3 regions of the Robertmurraya sp. GLU-23 genome follow, and region 1 is predicted to be linked to each of the others. Evidence: riboswitches for the same ligand, from Rfam matches in the RefSeq annotation. Region 1 holds a riboswitch; each other region holds the start of a gene.
What was found. Region 1 has a riboswitch for S-adenosylmethionine ahead of ACVBAX_RS22905 (sugar ABC transporter substrate-binding protein). Riboswitches for the same ligand answer to the same signal wherever they lie in the genome.
Positions count from the first base shown of each region.

Region 2: linked by a shared signal. The riboswitch ahead of ACVBAX_RS04540 (2,3-diketo-5-methylthiopentyl-1-phosphate enolase) and the one ahead of ACVBAX_RS22905 (sugar ABC transporter substrate-binding protein) in region 1 are both predicted to bind S-adenosylmethionine.
Region 3: linked by a shared signal. The riboswitch ahead of ACVBAX_RS04245 (methionine biosynthesis PLP-dependent protein) and the one ahead of ACVBAX_RS22905 (sugar ABC transporter substrate-binding protein) in region 1 are both predicted to bind S-adenosylmethionine.

Region 1 covers NZ_JBRKCV010000022.1:58,926-62,205, reverse strand. The annotation lists gene ACVBAX_RS22920 (DUF1801 domain-containing protein) at 1-26, shown strand, start outside; gene ACVBAX_RS22915 (DNA alkylation repair protein) at 111-818, shown strand; gene ACVBAX_RS22910 (cold-shock protein) at 1,075-1,275, shown strand; SAM riboswitch class I at 1,669-1,776, shown strand; gene ACVBAX_RS22905 (sugar ABC transporter substrate-binding protein) at 1,899-3,011, shown strand.
Region 2 covers NZ_JBRKCV010000002.1:47,097-50,376, reverse strand. The annotation lists gene ACVBAX_RS04545 (2-hydroxy-3-keto-5-methylthiopentenyl-1-phosphate phosphatase) at 1-553, opposite strand, end outside; gene ACVBAX_RS04540 (2,3-diketo-5-methylthiopentyl-1-phosphate enolase) at 550-1,782, opposite strand; SAM riboswitch class I at 1,871-1,978, opposite strand; gene ACVBAX_RS04535 (aminotransferase class I/II-fold pyridoxal phosphate-dependent enzyme) at 2,062-3,237, opposite strand.
Region 3 covers NZ_JBRKCV010000001.1:825,195-828,474, reverse strand. The annotation lists gene ACVBAX_RS04260 (gamma-glutamylcyclotransferase) at 1-796, opposite strand, end outside; gene sda (sporulation histidine kinase inhibitor Sda) at 985-1,119, shown strand; gene ACVBAX_RS04250 (hypothetical protein) at 1,194-1,430, opposite strand; SAM riboswitch class I at 1,597-1,701, shown strand; gene ACVBAX_RS04245 (methionine biosynthesis PLP-dependent protein) at 1,782-2,888, shown strand; gene metC (cystathionine beta-lyase) at 2,891-3,280, shown strand, end outside.

The DNA.
Region 1 (3,280 bases):
ACGGCTCACACAAGAACATTCGATAAGATCATATTAATTAATGTTTATTTTTAGCTGCAGGTAATGGTTATAATGAAATGGATGAAAATAAAGGAAGGACGTACATAGCTATGGATTTTCAAACAGTGATGCAGGAACTTGAAGCTCTCGGTAAGGAACGAACGAAAAAAATGTATATTTCCAATGGTGCACACGAGCCCTTGTTTGGCGTGGCTACAGGTGCTATGAAACCAATTGCAAAGAAAATAAAAATAAATCAAGAACTAGCTGATGAGCTATATGCCACAGGTAACTACGATGCAATGTACTTTGCAGGCATTATTGCAGACCCGAAAGCTATGACTGAATCTGATTTTGATCGTTGGATGGACGGAGCGTATTTTTATATGCTGTCTGATTACGTGGTGGCAGTCACTTTATCAGAGTCAGATATTGCACAAGAAGTGGCGGATAAATGGATTGCAAGTGGTGACGAGTTGAGAATGTCAGCTGGGTGGAGTTGCTACTGCTGGCTTTTAGGAAATCGCAAAGACAAGGAATTTTCCGAAAGTAAGATTTCCAATATGCTTGATATGATAAAAAATACGATTCATAATTCGCCAGAACGAACTAAATCAGCTATGAATAATTTTGTATACACCGTAGGGATTTCCTATTTGCCGCAACATGAAAAGGCGGTTGAGACCTCAAAGGAAATAGGAATCGTAGAAGTTAAACGGGACAATAAAAAAAGCAGTTTACTAAACGCATACGAAAGTATTCAAAAAGAAATGGATAGAGGGAAGCTTGGTTTCAAACGCAAGTATGTGAGATGTTAAAAATCGTTTTGATGTATAAATGCCTTTTATAGATATTCTTATTTAGACGTATGTAGGTTTTTTAGTTTGCTTTTCTCGTAACCTGCAGGATACTGAGGATATGTTCTTGCAAATACTTATAAAAAATGTTAAACTTTAGAAGAATTATTTTTGTTCGGTGTAAAGGATAGTATAAGATTAACTTTTCGTCTTGATGATCACTGAGTCCAAGGATAGTAACACATTGTGTGTAAAGCACACAGCAGGAGGAAACAAAATGGAACAAGGTAAAGTAAAATGGTTTAACGCAGAAAAAGGTTTCGGATTTATCGAGCGTGAAGCCGGAGAAGACGTATTCGTTCATTTCTCAGCTATCCAAGGCGAAGGTTTTAAATCTTTAGACGAAGGTCAAGCAGTTACTTTTGACGTTGAGCAAGGTCAACGTGGAGCTCAAGCAGCTAACGTGCGTAAAGCTTAATAATAAAAACAAACTAAGCAGGCTCTTTTTAGAGTCTGTTTTTTTCTTTTTATATACAAGGATCCCCACTCACTGAGTGAGTGGGGCACAATGTAAGCAAGTAAATCAAATGGTAGATAAAGTGTATCACATCCTAACGAATTCACCTAATTATGTTTGTGTTAATTATAGCTTTCAATTCCGCTAAAGTTCACCAATTTGTCGGAGACGGTGATAATCTTTATTAGAGTAAAGTGGACCTTTTGATGGGCTTAATACATACGAAGAATCTATTGTTGCTATCTTTGGAAAAATACACCTATTAATAATATTTAGAAAATACTATTGACATTTTGTTAATAGAATATTAAATTAAGTTTTATACTTTATTAAAGTAAATGAATAAAATACGTTCTCTTATCAAGAGTGGCAGAGGGACTGGCCCGATGACGCCCAGCAACCGTTCCGAATGGAATTGGTGCTAAATCCTGCAAAACAAGAAATTGTTTTGAGAGATAAGAGAGGAGTAGTCCTTATTTTGTGATGAAACCTCTCTTTTCTGGAGAGGTTTTTTATATTTTATAAAAACTCTCCTAAGAGCAACGTTGGTAAGAAGACAAAAAACAAAAAGGGGAGAAAGAATCATGAAGAAGAAATTTTTAAGAAGTGCATTTGTATCAGCGATCGCTGCAACACTTTTGCTTACAGGCTGTGCAACAGGGGGAGAAACAAAGGAAGCAACAGGATCGAACACACCGATTGAAGGTGTACCTGACCGCTTTGCAAATGGGGACCAACCGAAAATCAAAGTTATTCGTAAAATTGGTGGAGACGATCACACAGCACAATTCTTAGCTGGTGCAAAACAAGAAGGTGAAGCATTAGGATTCCAAGTGGATGTATTTACTGCAAATGGAGATACAGCGAAATTTCATGATGCGATTAACCAAGCGTTAACTCAAGATTATGATGGATTTATTATTTCTCACGGGGACGATGATGCTACCGTGAATGACATACAGAAAATTGTTGACGCAGGAAAGAGTGTAGTCGCATTTGACTCGAATGCAAATTTAACTAGTGTTGATGGTGTCACTCTAGTATCACAGGATGATGAAGCATTAGCTACTCTATCATTGGACCAATTAGTAAAAGAAACAAAAGGTGAAGCCAATATTGCTTACCTATGGGTGGACGGATTCCCACCTATGGTTAGACGAAATAAGGTTTATGAAGAGGTTTTAGCAAATAATCCTGGAATAAAAGAAGTGGAGCGCTTTGGGGTAGCAGCAGCTGACACTAGTGTTCAAACTCAAAATGCCGTTGCCGCAATGTTAAATAAATACCCTAAGGGTGAACTTGATGCGATTTTTGCAACATGGGATGCTTTTGCTATCGGTGCAGCTCGTGCGTTAAAAGAAGCTGGCAGAGAAGAAGTGAAAATCTATGGAATCGATGTTTCAAATGCTGATTTGCAGGAAATTCAAAGAGAAGGCAGTGCTTGGAGATATACCGCAGCTGTTGATCCTAAGTTGATAGGTTCAGTAAATATGAGAATACTCGCAAAGAAATTAGCAGGAGAGGAAACACCACAAACGTATGATTTGGAAGCTTCACTAATCTCTCAAGAAGACCTTCAAAAATCAAAAGATCCGGTTAATATGGTCAATCTAACTGAAATCATTGAAGGATGGGGCCAATCATCAGAATTTGAGGAAGACTGGATGAAGACACTAAAGGAACATTATAAGAAGTAAGGGACTTGTAGATAGACACTCTCTTTTTAAAAGGCTGTTTTCGTAAAGTTTGTTGTTTTGTAAAAAGCCCTAATGCCGGCTTTTTACCCGTGTATTCAATCTTACTCTTTAAATATAGAGCCCCTGTTTTCTAAAACGTTCAATGGACTTATGACTTTTTAGAAAATAAGTGTTTTATTTCAATAAAGTAGTGCTAAAAGCAACAATGTTTTAGAAAACAGCTTTTTAAAAAGAAAAAAAGAGTGTCTCTTTGAAAGGACAGTGACATC
Region 2 (3,280 bases), on a different contig from region 1:
TGGCAATGACAAGATCAGCCTGCTTTGCTGCTTGCAAATCTGTTACTGAATCACCAATAACGACTTTGTAGAAATCTTCTTTAAGTCCACGTATAATACTAGGTTTACAGCATCCACAATCATTTTGGCATTGCTCATCACATGCATTTGGCCAAAGAATATTGATATATTCACCACTAAAATCAGCAGCATTACAATACACTCCTGAAAAAGGGCCGTAAGCTTGTAAAATGGGATATACAAAAAAATCAATGCCACCACTAACAATATACAAGGGAATATCCTGCTCTTTCAAAAACTTCACAAAATCAGGAAATCCTTCGCGAATTTTAACATTTTCAATCGCATACTTAATGATTTCTTCTTTTTTTGAAGAAGGAAGCAAAGAGAAAAGCTTTCCCACTCCTTCTCTTATTGAAATACGCTCAGATAATATGGCGTCTTTTAGCGCTTCCCATTCGGGAGGTGCAAATCTTTTCATAATGGCAATAATGTTATCCTTCTCAGTAATCGTGCCATCAAAATCACAAAATACAGCTATTTTCTTACTCATGATGGTTTCGCCACCTCAGTAACTCCCCACAGTTCGATTGCGGTTGCAAGCTCAGGATATTGCTGTGAGTTTTCTCTCAATGGCAGACCTTTTTGACATAGCTCAATCGCTTGGCGGAAAGCAAGACCTCCACCTTTCGCTCCTGCCGGATGCCCATGAACGCCACCACCAGCATTAATGACACTATCTAAGCCAAAATCTTGTAGTAAAAGTGGAACAAGTCCAGGATGAATACCAGCTGAAGGCACTGGGAAGCTCTTATTCATAGGTTCTGATTGATCTGTTAATGCTTCAGCAATCGATAATGCTGCTTTCTTTTCCAAAGCCACCGAACCGTATGGAGATGGGAATAAAGACAAGTCGGCTCCAGCGTAACGCAACAATTTTCCAAGTAGTAGGGAATGAGAAATTCCGTATACATCAGACGAAGTGAGTGCTCCACTCACAGCTGGATGTGCCATAATCGGAAGATCGACACCCTCTTCTTCTCGTAATTCCTGAAGAACATCAAGACCATATGCAAACACATTAAATAATAGTAAGTCCGCGCCAAGTTCTTTTGCTCTCTTAGCTTTGTCAATTAATTGAGACGTACGTCCTGTCAAATTCACAGCATATAAGGTACGATGTCCTGTTTCTTCATAGACCTGTTGCAGAACTTCTCTTCCACCAGTAATTCTTTGTTCAAAAGGAGTTAATGGGTTGTCAAAAAGTATTTCATCATCTTTTACAAAATCGACTCCACCCAATGCCTGTTCGCGCAATTGGCTAAAAAGGAATGAAAGATCTCTCCCTAGAATTCCTTTAAAAATACTCATCAATAACGGACGATCATATACCCCTAGCTTCTCTCTTAGACCATTAATACCAAACTTAGGACCTGGAAAAGCCGTTTTTAACTCTTTTGAAAAATCAAGATCTAACAGCTTAATCTTCCCGTCAAGAGACAGCTTTCCAAACACCGTTGTTAAAATAGCTGGAAGATCTAGCGAAAAGTTATTTGAAGGGTAGGCGATTTTTAACACCGCTACCGTTTCATTCGTCTGTTCATCTATGTGTAATTTTTCTGTGGAAATAACTCTACCTTTATATTTTTTCAATTGTTCTTGCTCAAGCTTTTGTAATTGAGTCCATGAACCAACCGTTAAACCAAGCGCAATTTCCTCTGCTTTTTTCTCAGGGTTGTGTTTAGCGTCATGCACCAAGTACGTTGCGATGATCTCACTCATTTGCTTTCGTCCTTTCTCTCTTATACGTATAGACATAAAAAAACCTCTTCTTGTCATCAGGAAGAGGTTAGTATCGTAAACTAACATCTCCTTATCTATCAGCCTTTGCTGCAAGAATTAGCACCGTGCTTACAAACCTTGTAAGTCGGTTGCCGGGTTTCGTCGGGCTCGTCCCTCCACCTGCTCTTGATAAGAAAACGAATGTTTTCATTATGGAATTATTGTTTATACTTTCAATTGATTTTGATTATTCCAGAATTTAATTCGACTGTCAATACATTAACTAAAAATTTGGAGCTTTGATATTCTTTCAACCGCTTCTCGCAAACGCGCTTCCGAGGTTAACAGCCCCACTCGTACATAGCCTTCACCCCATGAACCAAACCCAACTCCAGGGGCAACAGCAATATGTGCTTTTTCTAGTAATAGATCTGAAAATTGTTCCGATGTATAACCGGTAGGAACCTTTAGCCATGCAAAAAATGACCCCTCCGGAGCTACTACATTCCAACCTAATTCTTGAAGTCCTCCGATAAACACGTTTCTTCTAGATTCGTACAATACATTTAACTCTCGTACACAACTTTGAGACTCAGTTAATGCTGCAACTGCCGCTTCTTGGACAGCTCCAAAAAGACTTACATATAAATGGTCTTGCAACAAATTAAGAGCTGAAATGACACTTTCATTTCCAACCGCAAAGCCTACTCTCCAACCAGCCATATTATACGTCTTAGATAACGTATAAATTTCAATCCCGACGTCTTTTGCACCCTCTGTTTGTAGGAAACTAATCGGTTTATGACCATTAAAGCCTATCGCTCCATATGCAAAATCATGAACAACACAAATCTCGTGCTCTTTGGCAAGCGCGACTGTATCCTCGAAAAAATTAGCATTTGCTATTGCGCCTGTCGGGTTATTCGGATAATTTAAGAACATGAGCTTTGCCTTTTCTAGCTCGCTATCTGATAGAGCCGTATAATCAGGAAGAAAATGATTTTCTTCTTTCAATGGCATGGTTATCATTTCTGCTTGTGCTAGAGCTACCCCCGACCAATAGTCAGGATAACCCGGATCAGGGACGAGAACATGTTCACCTGGATTTAATAGGCATTGTGGGATTTCAACAAGCCCAGCTTTTCCTCCAAAAAGGATGGCAACTTCTTTTTCTGGATTGATATCTACGTTATATTCTCTTTTATAAAATGTCGCAGCCGCCTCTTTTAATGACGCGAAGCCTTGGAAGGGAGAGTATTTGTGATTATTCGGATTCTCTGCAGCCACTTGCAGGGCTTTTACGATATGTGAAGCTGTCGGTTGATCAGGGTTTCCCTGACCCAGGTTTATCACATCATGACCATCTCTGATCTGCTTATTTACTTTTGCTACAAGTGAAGCGAAGAATTGTTTAGGTAAGCTTTTTAATAATTTTGATTGAGGATATATCATCATTTTTCCACCTACTTTATATTTTCGGGCAATTGGCAATGTTTAT
Region 3 (3,280 bases), on a different contig from region 1:
ATCTTCCTTTGGCCCCTCTAAGAATTTCGGTCGAATAATGGTCGGGGGGTGACACTTCGGGCATTTTGTTATACACATGGAATGTCAAAACATCCTTTAACATTTCTCCATCGATGTCCACATCTACAAAGGTTGGGCGATACCATCCTCCATAAAACCCCTCTCTACCAAATAAATACTCGACCCCTTCATATGGAGTTAAGTAAACTACCCCTTCGGTTTCACCACCATCTTCTACAATATCTGCTCTTCCGCCATCACTTACTCTGAAAAGATATTTCATGGAGTATCCCTTTAAAACAGCAGCACCGACGAGATTTTTAAAACAGTGATCTACCCCCGCTTTTCGGAATCGTTCATCATCCATACATGAACCATATGCAAAGTAATATACTTGGTCAGGACGATTTTTCATGAATCTATGTAACTTCCAATCACCGTGGGTGATTTTTTCAGCTTTGCTTGATTCATCCACATTCACATACACGAGCGCTACTTTAGTGCCTTTATCAGTATGAACGGTAACATTTGTTCTGTCATACAAATTAGACTCTTTACCCTCTTCATAATCCTCCAATGCGTCGAGCTGAGGTAAAAGGGTTTTACTAACTTCATATAACTCTCCATGCACCTTACCGGAATCATTGAGTTCTAGTGTAGGATAACCGTTACCTGTATCAAAAAGCTCACCGTTTACCCATGCCTGTTCAGCGATACAAGTAGCTTCTCTGATTAATCTGTGATTCGTTTCATGTCTTCTTAATGTACCATAAACAAAAAGTGTAATCGTATCCATCCTTCTCCCCCATCGTACAAACTATTTACCATATTTTATCATAAAAAAAACCATTACGTGAAAATCCTGTAACAGAATATTAATAATTTTATGGCAGTAAATCTGGAGTTTTGGGTTTTCAAATGGATTAAAACCCGATACAATGATAAAAAGCTAGAAAATTCAGTCCATTTTAAGGAGGCTTGCAAATGAAGATTATGAGTAATGAAATGTTAGTTGTCTCGTATCGGAATGCATTGAAGTCAGGTGAGGATAAAGAATGGGCGAAGTTTTTGAAGAAGGAAATTGAGAAAAGAAATTTGAAACCGACAATTAAATCATAGGACACAACCACCGGCACCCAAGTGCCGGTGGTTTTATTTTTTCCTACGAAAATAAACAAGACGAGTTTCCCCGTCTATAACTGATTGATCATATTTAAGTAAAGTTGTTGCGGTGGTTGACTGGAGAGACGTTTCTCCTTTTGAACTGATTCATTCATTTCTCTCATTTCAAGAGGAAAATCCACGTGACCACCTACAGGATAACCTTGAAGACCCTCACCTGATATAAACAATTCAATTCCATCCTCGGTAACAAAAAAGGCGTCTTCACTCAACATATACCGATGATGACATCTGCTTTTCGTTTGCATGAATTTCCCTCCACTTTTTGTTCTCAAACTTATTATATATTAAATGTTCTGAATATTCATATAGTAAATTTTAGGAAATTGTGAACAAAATTGTCGTTAATTTGTAAAAAAGATTGACACTTAGCGATTTACTGTAGTAAAGTTAGAAAAAATTAAATGTTTTGATTTCTTATCAAGAGAGGTCGAGGGTCTGGCCCTATGAAGCCTCAGCAACCATCAATTTTTTGAAAAGGTGCTAATTCCAGCAAGTATTTTACTTGGAAGATAAGAAGAATGGCTCATGTTGATAACAAAGTCTTCTTCTTAGAGAGAAGGCTTTTTTTTATTATTAGGATGTTGGGAGAGACTAAAATGTACAAAAATGAAACAAAGGTAGCACAGATCGGAAACAGAAGTGAAACTCAAACTGGGACAGTAAACCCACCTGTATACTTTTCGACAGCTTATCGACACGAAGGAATAGGCCAATCAACTGGATTTGATTATATTCGAACAGGTAATCCAACAAGAAAACTTGTAGAGGCAGCAATAGCTGATTTAGAAGGCGGTGACCAAGGATTTGCCTGTAGTTCCGGAATGGCTGCTATCACTACCATTCTTGCACTCTTTGAATCTGGCGACGAATGGATTGTATCAAGAGATTTATACGGTGGAACCTATCGAATTCTAGAGCAAGGATTTAAAAAATGGGGACTTTCAAGTACGTATGTACAAACTCATGATGTGAGCATTATCGAACAGGCTATTACAGAAAAAACGAAGGCCATATTCATTGAAACACCAACCAATCCTCTAATGGAAGAAACGGATATTCAAGCGGTTGCTGAACTAGCGAAGAAATATAATATATTATTAATTGTCGACAATACGTTTTACACTCCATTACTTCAAAGACCGATTGAGCTTGGAGCTGATATTGTCATTCATAGTGCTACCAAATACTTAGGTGGACATAATGATGTGCTAGCTGGCTTGATCGTTGGGAAAGGAAAAGAGGTTTGTGAACAGCTTGGATTCCACCACAACTCTATAGGAGCGGTTTTAAGTCCGTTTGACTCTTGGCTTCTTATTCGTGGGATGAAGACTTTAGCACTTAGAATGAAACAGCATGAAAAAAATGCAAGCGAACTTGCAAGCTTCTTAAAGAATCATGAAAATGTAGTAGATGTTCTTTACCCAGGCCGCGGAGGCATGCTATCCTTCCGAATTAAAAAAGAAGAGTGGGTTAATTCATTTTTACAAAATCTTAAGCTTATTACGTTTGCAGAAAGTCTTGGGGGTGTAGAAAGCTTCATTACATACCCAGCTACACAGACACACGCGGATATTCCGGAAGAAATTCGTTTTTCAATAGGCGTTTGTAATCGCCTGCTTCGTTTCTCTGTTGGTATTGAAGACGTGGAGGATTTAATTAAAGATATTGACCAAGCTCTTACTCGTTTAAGTTCGGAGGCATAAAAATGACAAAAGAACACAATTTCTCATTTGAAACAAAACTACTTCATAATGAACATAAATTTGATCCAACAAACGGTGCTGTTTCCGTTCCTATTCAACATGCATCCACCTTCCATCAGCATAGCGTCGATGAGTTTGGAAAATACGACTATGGTCGAAGTGCGAATCCAACTCGCGAAGCTTTTGAAACAGTCATTGCTAACCTTGAAGAAGGTACAAACGGATATGCCTTTTCATCAGGTATGGCAGCCATTTCGACTGCGTTTCTCCTTCTCTCTCAAGGAGATCATGTGGTGATCACAGAAGACGTGTATGGTGGGACCTACAGAATGGTGACGGAAGTTCTTTCGCGTTTTGGAATCGAGCACACATTTGTTGATATGACGGACCTC